DNA from 3 places in the Lysinibacillus phoenicis genome. Region 3 is predicted to be linked to each of the others. Evidence: predicted binding sites of a transcription regulator. Region 3 holds the regulator's gene; each other region holds the start of a gene.

Region 1 (4,292 bases), 800 kb from region 3:
TCTTATGATGAAAAAAGTTCGGTTGAGGTGAAATTAATGCAATATATCGTAACGTTCATATGGTCATTCCTACTAGTTTCTATGTTAAACTATGTAGTCAGCTCTGTACTTGGTGTACCATTTGATTTTAAAACAGGGGCAATCGTTTCAGTTGTATTCTCTATTCTTATCTTTATTATTGGAGCAATCATTCCAAACAATCCTACACCAGAAGCTGCAGACCATCATTAATTCAGCTAGAAAAAACCTGTTCAGCATCATGCCGAACAGGTTTTTTCTGTTATTTTTCCACCACACATTGACCATCACACATTTTTACATGCAATGTTTCCCCCGGTAAAACCTCACCACGTAGGAGTTCTCTTGCCACTGCTGTTTCAATATGTCGTTGGACAAAGCGTTTTAGTGGTCTTGCGCCAAATTGAGCATCGGCACCTTGCTGTACTACCCAATTAATCACTTCTTGCTCAACAGATAATGTAATTTCTTGCTCTGCCACACGTTTAATCAGTTGCTCAACGTACTTCCAAGCGATTGCTGTAAAATGCTTAGTCGATAGTGCATGGAAGAAAATAATATCATCCATTCGATTTAACAGCTCTGGTTTAAAATGTTGTCTAAGCGCAGTCATAACTAAGTCCTCAACAGAGGCATCGTCTTCTTTTGCCTCCATTAAATAATTAGACCCAATATTCGATGTTAAAATAACTACTGTATTTGTAAAATTAACCATACGACCTTGACTATCAGTGATACGCCCATCATCTAAAATTTGCAATAAAATATTAGCCACATCTGGGTGAGCTTTTTCAATTTCGTCAAGTAGGACGACAGAATAAGGGTTGCGGCGAACGGCTTCGGTTAATTGTCCCCCTTCCTCATATCCGACATAGCCTGGAGGGGCACCAACTAGACGAGATACACTATGCTTCTCCATATATTCACTCATATCAATTCGGATAAAATGTTCCTCAGAATCAAATAATTGAGCAGCAAGGGCTTTGGCAAGCTCTGTTTTACCAACACCTGTTGGACCTAAAAATAAAAAGCTTCCAATCGGGCGATGTGGATCTTTAATGCCTGCACGTGCACGCCACACAGCTTCTGTCACTAGTTGAACCGCCGTATCTTGCCCAACTACACGTTCATGCAATGTATCCTTTAAACGTAAAAGTTTTTCACGCTCACCCTCCACTAATTTTGTCACAGGGATGCCAGTCCAACGTGAAACAATTGAAGCAATTTCATCAGCCGTCACTTCTTCTCGTAAAATACGAGACTCTGCGCCATTTTCTAATTGTTTTTCTAATGCCTGAATGTCTTTTTCAAGAGTTGGAATTTTGCCATGACGTAATTCAGCAGCTTTATTTAAATCATATTTACTTTCCGCTTCATCTAAATCTCGACGGTATTTATCTAATGTTTCTCGTTTTTTCTGAATGTCATGCAGCATTTCCTTCTCAGCTTCCCATTGTTTTCGCATTCCTTCAGAGGATTCTTTTAACTTTGTTAATTCCTCAGTCAATTGCTCAAGGCGTTTTTTACTTGCTTCGTCCTTTTCCTTACGTAATGCCTGTTCCTCAATTTCTAGCTGCATGATACGACGGGTCACAGCATCTAATTCCTGTGGCATGGAATCGATTTCCGTACGAATCATTGCACACGCCTCATCAATCAAATCGATCGCCTTATCTGGTAAAAATCGCTCTGTAATATACCGATTAGATAGTTCTGCTGCCGCAACAATGGCTCTGTCATGAATACGTACAGCATGATGTAACTCAAAACGTTCTTTTAAGCCACGTAAAATAGACACTGTATCTTCAATAGAAGGCTCACGCACGAGTACTTGCTGGAATCGACGTTCTAATGCAGGATCTTTTTCAATATACATACGATATTCGTCTAATGTCGTAGCCCCTATACAGTGTAATTCACCACGCGCCAGCATAGGCTTTAACATATTTCCTGCATCCATAGCGCCGTCTGTTTTACCGGCACCAACAATGGTATGGATTTCATCAATAAATAAAATAATTTGCCCTTCCGAATCTTTTACCTCTTTTAAGACACCTTTTAAGCGTTCTTCAAATTGACCACGGTAACTTGCACCCGCGATTAAAGCACTCATATCTAGCTCATATAGGACACATTCTTTCAAGCCCTCTGGCACATCGCCTTTCACTATACGCTGTGCTAAACCCTCGACTATAGCTGTTTTACCAACACCGGGCTCACCAATTAATACAGGATTATTTTTCGTTTTGCGTGTTAAAATACGAATGACATTTCTAATTTCCTCATCACGTCCAATAACGGGATCCATTTTGCCATTTTTTACTTCTTCAATTAAATTTCGTCCAAATTGCTCTAATGGTTTTTTATTATCAGTTTGTTGAAATTGCATAGCTAGCACTCCTTTACCTTAATGTTTCGCATAATTTCTATACCCATTCTTGTTCTTTCGAAAAGTTTGACCTTTTTTGACTAACTTTATTTTACATCACTCGACAATTCTAAGCAAAGAAATAGCTCTAAAATTTATCACTTAAAAATGGAAATTTACGTTATAATAGTAGGTATGTTTCTATGTTTTAGTATCGAAAAATCCACTATCCTTTTGTAATAATCGACATTTATTACAAAAAGAAAGCGATGTGTTGGAGATATGGTTTTATTGGATAATATGTCTGAAAAAATTAAGGATCTTTTTCAAAAGCACGGTGTCTTTATCAAGGTGAATAAAGGGAATAAAATTTTTCTAGAGGGTGAACGGGCAAAAGAAATTTATTACATCAAATCAGGTGTAATTTCGATTAGCCAAGAAACGGAGACTGGCAAGGAGTTAACCATCCGTATTTGTGGTCCTGACAGTATAATTGGAGAGGGATCGTTGTTTTGTAATCTCGTCTATAATTCCATGACTGCAAAAGTTTTAGAACCTTCTACGCTGTATGTTTTAAGTCGCAAATCTTTGGAGCATTTATTAGAAGAACAGCCTACTGTCATGGTGGAATATATGAAGTGGTTACAAACAGAAAACTTGAAGCATCAAAGCCGTTTGCGTGATTTAGTGTTAAATGGTAAAAAAGGTGCTTTATTTTCAACGCTCATTCGACTTTCTAATACGTATGGTAAATCATTAGAAAATGGCTCTATTTATATTGATTTCCAGCTAACAAATACTGAAATAGCGAATTTGTGTGCGACCAGTCGTGAGATGATTAATCGGATGTTAAATGATCTAAAAAAACACGACATTGTCACTTTCGATAAAGGTTTTATTACAATTCATGATTTACAGTTTTTAAAAAATGAAATTGCTTGTGAAAATTGTCCATTACAAATATGCCGTATCGATTAATTTCGTTACATGCAAAATCCCTGCCTATTAAAATAAGCAGGGATTTTCTTCTGTTTCAGATTAACGTACGCCTAGTGCCATTTTTGCATAGCGAGACATTTTATCTTTTGACCAAGGTGGGTTCCATACAATGTTAACATTTGTACTTTTCACTTCTGGAAGCTCCCCTAATGCTGTGTTTACTTGGTCCACAATGACCGGTCCAAGTGGGCAACCCATAGATGTTAACGTCATTGTTACAGTCGCTACCCCTTCATCATCTAAATCTACATCATATACTAAACCTAAGTTGACAATATCAATTCCAAGCTCAGGGTCAATTACGTTTTCTAATGCACCTAACATGCTGTCTTTCATATCCTGATCCATTCGTATTTCTCCTTCCATCATAGTGTTAACCTTATCATAGCAGATGCATCATATTATGCCAAATGCTGTGCAAGCCAGTCAGTTGCTGCTAGCATACCGTCACGTGGTACAGCATGTCCAGCCTTTTTATTTACCATGAACTTTAAATGTTCAGGGTTTGCTTGATAGTATTCCCGTAATGTCTCATAAAATTTATACGTTTCGCGGAAAGGTACCGTTTTATCTAATTCTCCATGCCAAAAGAAGACAGGGCGACCTGCGAACTTTTCTGGTGTTAGACTGACATCGTATTTTGCTAGGTGCTCATTTATTTTTTCTACTTCTTCCTCTGACATCGGTAAATTCACACCATTTTTTGCGAATTGCTGTAACTGATACTCACCCAATTTAACAAAATTAGGCGCACCCATACATATTGCAGCTGTTTGTATCCAATCATACAGTTTAAGACAGCCTGATGTGACAATGCCGCCCATAGAAGTGCCTGCTATGCCAATATTATGATTAGCTAATAAATTTTTATTGTTTAACTCATCATATATTTGTTGCACTTCATGAA
Region 2 (4,292 bases), 750 kb from region 3:
GCTTAGACGTGCAAACTGAAAACGCTGCAATAGCTAGAAGATTATATACGATTATGAAAAAGTTATATCCATACAATGTGGAATTACTAGTTCGCAAGAAAATGCGACTTAAAAAAAATAATGTGTATATATGCCGTGTAAGAGAAGGTGCACGTGAGCTGTTAATTGATTTAGAAATCATCTCAGACGACTTTCAATTTAATCATACAATCTCAAGAGAGCTCATTAAAAAGAGTGGACAAAAAAGAGCGTATTTAAGAGGTGCATTTTTAGCAGGAGGTTCTGTCAATAATCCAGAAACATCAGCCTATCATTTAGAGATATATTCTTTATATAAAGAGCATGGTGAAGCATTAATGGATTTAATGAATGAATTTGAGCTCAATGCTAAAACAATTGAACGGAAAAAAGGTTTTGTGACGTATTTAAAGGAAGCAGAAAAAATTTCAGATTTCCTTAATATTGTTGGTGCCCACCAGGCTATGATGAAGTTTGAAGATGTTCGGATATTGCGAGATATGCGCAATAGTGTCAACCGTATTGTAAACTGTGAAACAGCCAATTTAAATAAGACCATAGGTGCAGCATTACGGCAAGTGGAGAATATTCGATTTATTGAAAATTCGATTGGCCTTGATCAACTGCCAGAGAAGCTTCGTGAAATAGCACGTCTACGTGTAGAATACCAAGATGTTACGTTAAAAGAGCTTGGTGAAATGGTTTCCAGTGGAACGGTTAGTAAATCAGGCGTTAACCATCGATTAAGAAAAATTGACGAAATTGCGGAAGCATTAAGACGCGGTGAAAAAATAGGTGGTTAAGTTTTCATACTTTTCAGGTATGAATGTCATGCGTAATCGCTTATTGTTCTTTTGCTAGTAAGTAAGGTAAGATAAAACTAATAGATGAACGGTAGTGAAGGGGAGTTTTGAGAATGATTGAGAGAAGAGTCCAGGTCAAATTAAAATTAGGACTACAAGCTAGACAAGCAGCACTATTTGTGCAAGAAGCAAATCGTTTTAGTGCTGATATCTTTCTAGAAAAAGATGAGAAAAAAGTAAATGCAAAATCCATTATGGGTGTCATGAGTCTAGCTGTCGCTAAAGGTACCGAAGTTACTTTAAGCAGTGAAGGTAACGATGCCGAGCAAGCGGTTACAGCATTGGCAACACTTATCGAAAAAGAAGATTAAACATTTGTAATATTATCGAACATAAAGGCACCACAGAGCAATTCTGTGGTGCCTTCATGTTGTTGAATAAATGTTCCGTTCCGCCCGCGTCCTTTCCCCAGAGGCGTCCGATGAGCCGCTTCACTCATTACGTTCGCTCCTTATCTCATTTGTGACGTTGATCCTCTAAGAGTAACGCTTAAAATGAGTAGGGAGAACATTATCACCTTTCACAAAAAAAATTATTTTTCAACACAATAAAGGCATCACAGAGCAAATCTGTGATGCCTTCTGTTTTTTATTTATTATCGCTACGATGCATAATATGGTCAATTAAACCGTATTCTTTAGCTCGCTCAGCAGTCATGAAGTTATCACGATCTGTGTCTCTTGCAATGACTTCAAGTGGTTGACCAGTGCGTTCAGATAAAATGCCGTTTAATTTTTCACGTAAGAATAAAATACGTTTAGCAGCAATTTCAATTTCCGTCGCTTGACCTTGTGCACCACCTAGTGGTTGGTGAATCATGACTTCAGCATTTGGTAATGCAAAACGTTTACCAGGTTCCCCAGCAGCAAGTAAGAATGCTCCCATTGACGCAGCCATACCAATACAAATGGTTTGAACCTGTGGCTTAATAATTTGCATTGTGTCGTAGATAGCCATACCAGCCGTAATAGATCCACCTGGTGAATTGATGTAAAGAGAGATATCTTTATCTGGATCTTCTGCTTGTAGGAAAAGAAGCTGTGCGACAATAGAGTTAGCTACATTGTCATCAATAGCACTTCCTAAAAGGATAATACGGTCTTTAAGCAGACGTGAGTAAATATCGTATGCACGTTCACCACGACTTGTTTGTTCAATAACTGTAGGAATTAAATTCATGTTAAATCCTCCTTAAAAAACTAAATTCGAATACCTTTGCTGAAATTTCCATTGTTATTTCAGCTGTATCCTTATCATACACATTATAGTCAGGGAAGGTCAAATATTAACCCTGCTAAAGTGAAATTAAAAAAAATATATTGTTTTTGCATTCTATGGTTGTATTTTGTGAGATACGTTTGTATAATAGTTAAGGTTATAAGTTTAAAGTACAGGACACTATTTTGCAGGTATGCTTCAAAAATGAGGATTATCTACATCATGCTTTTCGTAAGCCTAGAGTGAGTACTTTTTTTTTGTGCTTTTGCCCTCGTGGTGTAATGGATAACACGTAAGATTCCGGTTCTTGCACTGGGGGTTCGATTCCCTCCGAGGGCGCCATTTTACTGATTATAGATATACTTGTTATAGCTCGTCTCCTAATAAGTAGTTTAGCAGCCTGCTTAGTGGAGATAGAGAGGAAAAAGTAAGGGAATACTGTCCTAGTTGGCATTATTCCCCTATTTGTTCCTTTCAAACCTTCAAAAAAGCAACAACTCCAAATTATTTTTTAGTGAACATACTGTACGTGGACTAGTCATAGTCAAAAAAAGAATCCTTTCTGAGGGGATTCTTTTTTTTTGCCAAAATTTATCGAAAATTGGCATCGTTTATATTGTATATATATTAGTTTTAGGTTTGATTTCTTGTTATTTATACATATTTTATCTAATTATATGCATTTAATATAAATTTATATGAAAAAATATTTAGTTTTATGTGAAAAGTTGTTGTCTAATTACTATAATGTTAATATAATTGACCTAATAGTCTAACATTTCCGAATTGCGAAAAATAATACGCATTTCGGAATATTATCGAAACAGGGGGAAAAACAATGAAAAAAACAGGATGGATGTTATTGATGATGATAGCAGCTTTAACATTAGCACTTGCAGGTTGCGGAACAAAAGATGATGCATCCTCAGGTAGTACACCTTCAGAAGATGGCGGAGATGGGAAGAAAGTATATAAAGTAGGTACAGAGGCTACTTTTGCACCATTTGAATCTGTTGACGATTCAGGGAAAATTGTTGGGATTGATGTCGATATTTTACAAGCTATTGCGGATGAAATGGATTTTGAGGTTGAATGGAATAATATTGGTTGGGAGCCTGTTTTCCAAACAATTAAAAATGGCGAAACAGATATCGGTGCTTCTGGGATCACAATCACGGAAGAGCGTAAAGAATCATTTGATTTTACAGAACCATACTATGAATCTCAATTACTAATCGTTGTGAAAGAAGATTCAAAGATTAAGTCATTAGAAGAACTAAAAGATAAAAAGGTATCCGTTCAAATTAATGCTACTGGTCATATGGCAGCGAAAAAGTTACAAGGTGAAGCAAGTACAAATATTATGGCTTTTGAAAGTCAGCCAATCGCTATTCAAGAGATGTTAAATGGAAACGTTGATGCAGCTATTGGAGATAATGCAGTAGTTTATGAATATATTAAAGCTCATCCAGATCAAAAACTAAAAGTAATTGAAGATGATGCATTCGAAAAAGAATACTATGGCTTTATGGTTCAAAAGGGGAATAAAGAGCTATTAGATAAATTGAATGAAGGTCTTAAAAAGATTAAAGAAAACGGAAAATTAAAAGAAATTACAGGTACGGATTTTCAGTAATAAATGAGTAGGGTGATGCCACTAGCACAGCTACTGTGCTGGCGGCTCATTTAATTTTCGTAACTTTAAAGGGGAATGGGGTTTTCGGATGGACATCTTTGACCTACGCTGGGACATTGTCTGGAACTACCGAGATATGTTTATACGAGGTATTGGCGTAACACTTATTTTGACACTTAGTGGTTATTTTGGAGGTATTCTATTAGGTCTATTTTTGGGCCTAGGAAAATTATCGAGTAAAAAATGGATTTATTGGCCATCTAAACTATATATCGATTTATTCCGTGGAACACCAATGCTTGTGCAAATTTTGTTAATACACTTAGCAGTGATTCCAACAATCTTTGGTCATTCTTTAGGCTATATGGTTTCAGGGATTACAGCACTAATTTTAAACTGTGCAGCTTACAATGCGGAAATCTTCCGTGCAGGTATTCAAAGTATTGCAAAAGGGCAAATGGAGGCAGCTCGTTCTCTTGGTTTAACGCATAACCAGGCGATGCGAAAGGTCATTTTACCGCAAGCATTTAGACGCATGATTCCACCGTTAGGGAATG
Region 3 (4,292 bases):
TTGACCGTGAAGTTCAGGCATATTATCGAAATTCATCCCATAGACGCCAGCAATAAAAGTTAGCGGTATAAAGATGGTCGACACAATCGTTAAAGTCATCATAATACCATTCATACGACTTGAACTCATGGCCATATAACTATCGCGCATATCTGCTGTAAGTTCTCGATTGGATTCAACCATCTCTGTTAATTTAAGTAAATGGTCGTAGATATCTCCAAAATAAGCTCGTTCTGATTTATTTAATGAAAATCGATAAGAATTAAGCACCCGATATAAAAGGTCACGCATTGGTAAAATGGTACGTCTTAAGTCAAGCAAATCGCTTCGAAATTCGAAGACAATCTTCATAGCATTTACATTGCTTTGGTATGTAAGCTCGCCTTCTAGTGCATTTAAATGATCCTCAATTTTATAAACAAGAGGGAAATAACTATCAACGATTTTATCAATAGTTTGATACGTTAGGTAAACAGTGCCACGTTCCCAATTCTTTGGCTGGTTTTCCAAAAGTTTTTGAACCCTCTCTATTTCGGGTACAGGGTTCTTATGGAATGTCACAATATATTTATTAGAGGCAAAGATATTTACCTCTTCCGCTCCTAATGTCTCTTCGTTTAATCGATGAATAACAAAAAAATGAAAATCATCGTAAAAATCGAGCTTTGGACGCTGTAAGCGCATTAAGCAATCTTCAATAGCTAGCGGGTGGAAATGAAAAAATGAATCCAGCAAGGATTCCTCCTCTGCAGTAGGACAGTTAAAATCAACCCAATACCATTCAAACTCTTGCTGATGTATAGTTTCCAAAGGGAAATCTTTTAGTAGTTGTTGTTTTTTTGTAATGCCAATGGTGCTTATCACAGCTTTCACCTCAAAGTTATTACTACAAAATATTTATTTAATGCTCCTCTTTAAAGCATACCCATCCACCAAACAAAGTAGTGGCAAAAAATCTACTAGGTTTTATAAAACCCGCTTTCTGTAACAATGTCACAATATCTTCTTCTCGCATAAAGGAAAGGGAGCGAATGGATTTTTCCATTTCTGCTACATCGGATACCGAAAGCTTTGTATGTTGTAACCAATAGGAACGCCATAAATCAAATTGAAGCTCTGTTTCGATCGAACCGGGTTCACCATATTTTGAGACAAGGACAAAGGGGGCACCGGGTTTTAAATGTTTTGCTATTTCTTTCAATGTCGATAGCTTATCCTCATAATCCTGAATAAAATGAAGGACGAGTACTAGGCTGGCTGCATCATAATTTTCAGTAGATAACTGAGTATCTAGTATTGTTCCTTGATGGTATGACATCCTATTGGTTAGTGATTTTAAACGTTCTTTAGCTATTTTGAGCATGGATTCTGAGGGATCAATGCCAGTAAATGACCAAAAGGGTCTGCCTTCTGCAAGTTGTAAAATCTCGTTGCCGCTTCCTGAACCTACGATTAAAATCTCAGCCTTTTCAGGCAATGTAGAATGATAAAAGGTTTGTATTAAACGAAGCATTGCATCATAGCTTGGTAAAGTACGACGAATACCTTTTTCATATTCATTTGCTAAAGTATTGTTAAATTCCATCATGCATCACTGCCTTCCAAAAAAATTTTTAAAAATCCAATTCAATGTGAAACTATTACGGGTATAGTTCCGTAAATAGAAGTACATAAAACATAAACAAAGGATAAGAAAGGGTTGATATATATGGAGAGTAAATGGTCTAAAGTAATCATACACGCTAGTGCATTTTTTGCGCCATGGTTAGTACCCATTATTTTCTTCTTAATTAGTTCTGATGAGGAAGTGAAAGCAATTTCCATTCAAGCATTGCTATTCCAAATCGTTATGGGAGTTTTAATTGCTATTTCTGTTGTTTTAAGCTTTGTCCTTATTGGATTACCGTTTTTACTTATTTTCGGCATTATGCTATTTGTTGTACCGATTATCGGTATCGTTAAAGCACTGTCTGATGAACCTTGGCGTTATCCAATAGTTGGACGTTGGGTATAAATTTTATAAACGCAAGTATATGCTAGTTGCATATGCTTGCGTTTTTTCTATGGCTAATAAGGGTACATTAAGTGTATGAGGAAATAGAAAACCGAACAGATATGATAAAAAAAGAGCTAGTTTCAAGAGCATAAAATAGCCAATTTCAGTACTTTTCATTTTCTATGGGCGAAATCATTGCAATTATTTTCAAGCGTTTTGTATAATATACTCAAAGAAAGTCAAAGATAGTCAAAGTCAGTGAAGCAAGCGAGGTGTATTCCTAAAATGCGTAATATATCAGACATCATAGAAGGTTACTTAAAGCAAGTACTTGAATTAGGTGGAGAAGGGCATATTGAAATTAAACGTAGTGAGATTGCTGATAAATTTCAATGTGTCCCATCACAAATAAATTATGTCATTAATACAAGATTTACTGCCGAGCGAGGTTACCTTGTTGAGAGCAAACGTGGTGGTGGTGGATACATTCGAATTTTACGTGTCCGCGCGAATTCACAGATTGATTTAATCGATGATGTTCTCAGGCAAATTGAAGGTGGAGCCTCACAAACGATGGCAGAGGATTTAATATATCGGCTTATCGATGAGCAGGTAATTTCAAAACGAGAAGCGAAATTAATGTTAGCAGCAATTGATCGCTCAACGATCGATTTACATCTCCCTCTAAGAGATACCATTCGATCAAAAATATTGCGAGCGATGCTGACAACAATCAAATATGAACAGCAAAAATAGTGAGGTGATGGGAATGATATGCGAACATTGTAAACAACGTAATGCAACAGTTACAGTAACACAAGTTCAAAATGGGCAAAAGGTGGAGCACCATTATTGTGACGTCTGCGCCTCACAGTTCCATCCATTTCATGCAGAATTTAAACAAGAGCCAGTTTCTATACAACAGTTATTATCAAACTGGTTTGGCTCACCAACGTGGCAAAAGGTTGGAGAAAAACAACAAGTACAACCACAACAGCAAACATGCCCACAATGTGGATTTTCGTATAAACAATTTTTAAAAGAAGGGAAATTTGGATGCCCAAGCTGTTATGACACATTTAGTGAGCATTTACCAAAGCTCTTTAATCGCATCCAGGCAGGACCCCAACACATCGGAAAAATGCCTGGCGCTCGCAGTAATGTGTATGTAATTAAAAAGCAAATTGAGGATATTCGTAAGCGTATGAAATCGGCTGTTGATGAAGAACAATTTGAAGAGGCGGCTAAGCTTCGAGATGAAGTCAAAGAGTTAGAGAAGCAGCTGCAATTTGAAGGTGGTGATGTGACATGATGATTGAATCATTTTTAGAGCGTGCGACGCCATCTTGGATGCATATCGAGGATGATTATTCAGATATTGTCATTAGTACACGTATTCGCCTTGCTCGAAATTTAGATGGTTATCGTTTTCCGCTGGCATTCTCAGAGAATGAAGCATTGCAAGTGGAGCAGGCAGTTACACATGCAGTAAGTGATAGCCCAACGCTTCAAAATGATTATGCTTATTTTGCTATAAAGGATTTAACACCTTTGCAGCGTCAAATTCTTGTCGAAAAGCACTTAATTAGTCCGCAATTAGCTAAAAAAGAACAAGTGGGCTCTATCCTACTTTCTGAAGATGAATCCGTTAGCATTATGGTGAATGAAGAAGATCATTTGCGCATTCAATGTATGACAGCAAGTTTTCAACTTCAAAGTGCTTATGAACAAGCAAATAAAATTGATCGTATTCTAGAGAAGGTATTACCTTACGCCTTCCGAGATACATTTGGCTATTTAACAAGTTGTCCGACGAATATTGGTACGGGTCTCCGAGCATCCGTCATGATGCATTTACCTGCCCTAACCTTAACGGGACAAATGAATCAAATTATTAACGCTATGACACGCTTAGGCATGACTGTAAGAGGTATATACGGAGAAGGCAGCGAAAATTTAGGCAATGTTTATCAAGTGTCTAACCAAATTACTCTTGGTAAGACAGAAGAGGACATTTTAGCAGATATCCAAAGTGTCGCTGAAAAGATTATTCAGAAAGAACGACATGCAAGAAGTAAATTGATGGAAAAAGCGGAGCTTGCTCTAGAAGATAGAGTATATCGAGCTTTAGGTACTCTAACTCATGCGAGAATTTTAACAAGTGAGGAAGCAGCTACCTGTCTATCTAATGTTCGTCTAGGTGTGGATTTAGAGTTGATTGCAGGTATTCATGCAACAACGTTAAATGAGTGTGTTGTCAGTATGCAACCAGGTTTTTTACAGCACTATGCAGGCG

What was found. The regulator CtsR, encoded in region 3, represses protease genes until heat stress. The targets are predictions, from matches to a motif close to ATGGTCAATAAAGGTCAAACA.
Region 1: the regulator CtsR is predicted to act here: its motif matches at 2,471-2,491, upstream of ABC382_RS12100 (ATP-dependent Clp protease ATP-binding subunit).
Region 2: the regulator CtsR is predicted to act here: its motif matches at 2,146-2,166, upstream of clpP (ATP-dependent Clp endopeptidase proteolytic subunit ClpP).

Annotation. Positions count from the first base shown of each region.
Region 1 covers NZ_JBDFMP010000002.1:2,099,542-2,103,833, forward strand. The annotation lists gene ABC382_RS12095 (YjzD family protein) at 37-231, shown strand; gene ABC382_RS12100 (ATP-dependent Clp protease ATP-binding subunit) at 281-2,407, opposite strand; gene ABC382_RS12105 (Crp/Fnr family transcriptional regulator) at 2,678-3,364, shown strand; gene ABC382_RS12110 (metal-sulfur cluster assembly factor) at 3,425-3,733, opposite strand; gene ABC382_RS12115 (prolyl oligopeptidase family serine peptidase) at 3,787-4,292, opposite strand, start outside.
Region 2 covers NZ_JBDFMP010000002.1:3,647,325-3,651,616, forward strand. The annotation lists gene whiA (DNA-binding protein WhiA) at 1-821, shown strand, start outside; gene ABC382_RS19745 (HPr family phosphocarrier protein) at 935-1,192, shown strand; gene ABC382_RS19750 (hypothetical protein) at 1,189-1,320, opposite strand; gene clpP (ATP-dependent Clp endopeptidase proteolytic subunit ClpP) at 1,470-2,060, opposite strand; tRNA gene ABC382_RS19760 (tRNA-Arg) at 2,367-2,441, shown strand; gene ABC382_RS19765 (basic amino acid ABC transporter substrate-binding protein) at 2,938-3,735, shown strand; gene ABC382_RS19770 (amino acid ABC transporter permease) at 3,824-4,292, shown strand, end outside.
Region 3 covers NZ_JBDFMP010000002.1:2,897,464-2,901,755, forward strand. The annotation lists gene corA (magnesium/cobalt transporter CorA) at 1-864, opposite strand, end outside; gene ABC382_RS15860 (class I SAM-dependent methyltransferase) at 902-1,588, opposite strand; gene ABC382_RS15865 (DUF4870 domain-containing protein) at 1,709-2,014, shown strand; gene ABC382_RS15870 (CtsR family transcriptional regulator) at 2,282-2,752, shown strand; gene ABC382_RS15875 (UvrB/UvrC motif-containing protein) at 2,766-3,308, shown strand; gene mcsB (protein-arginine kinase McsB) at 3,305-4,292, shown strand, end outside.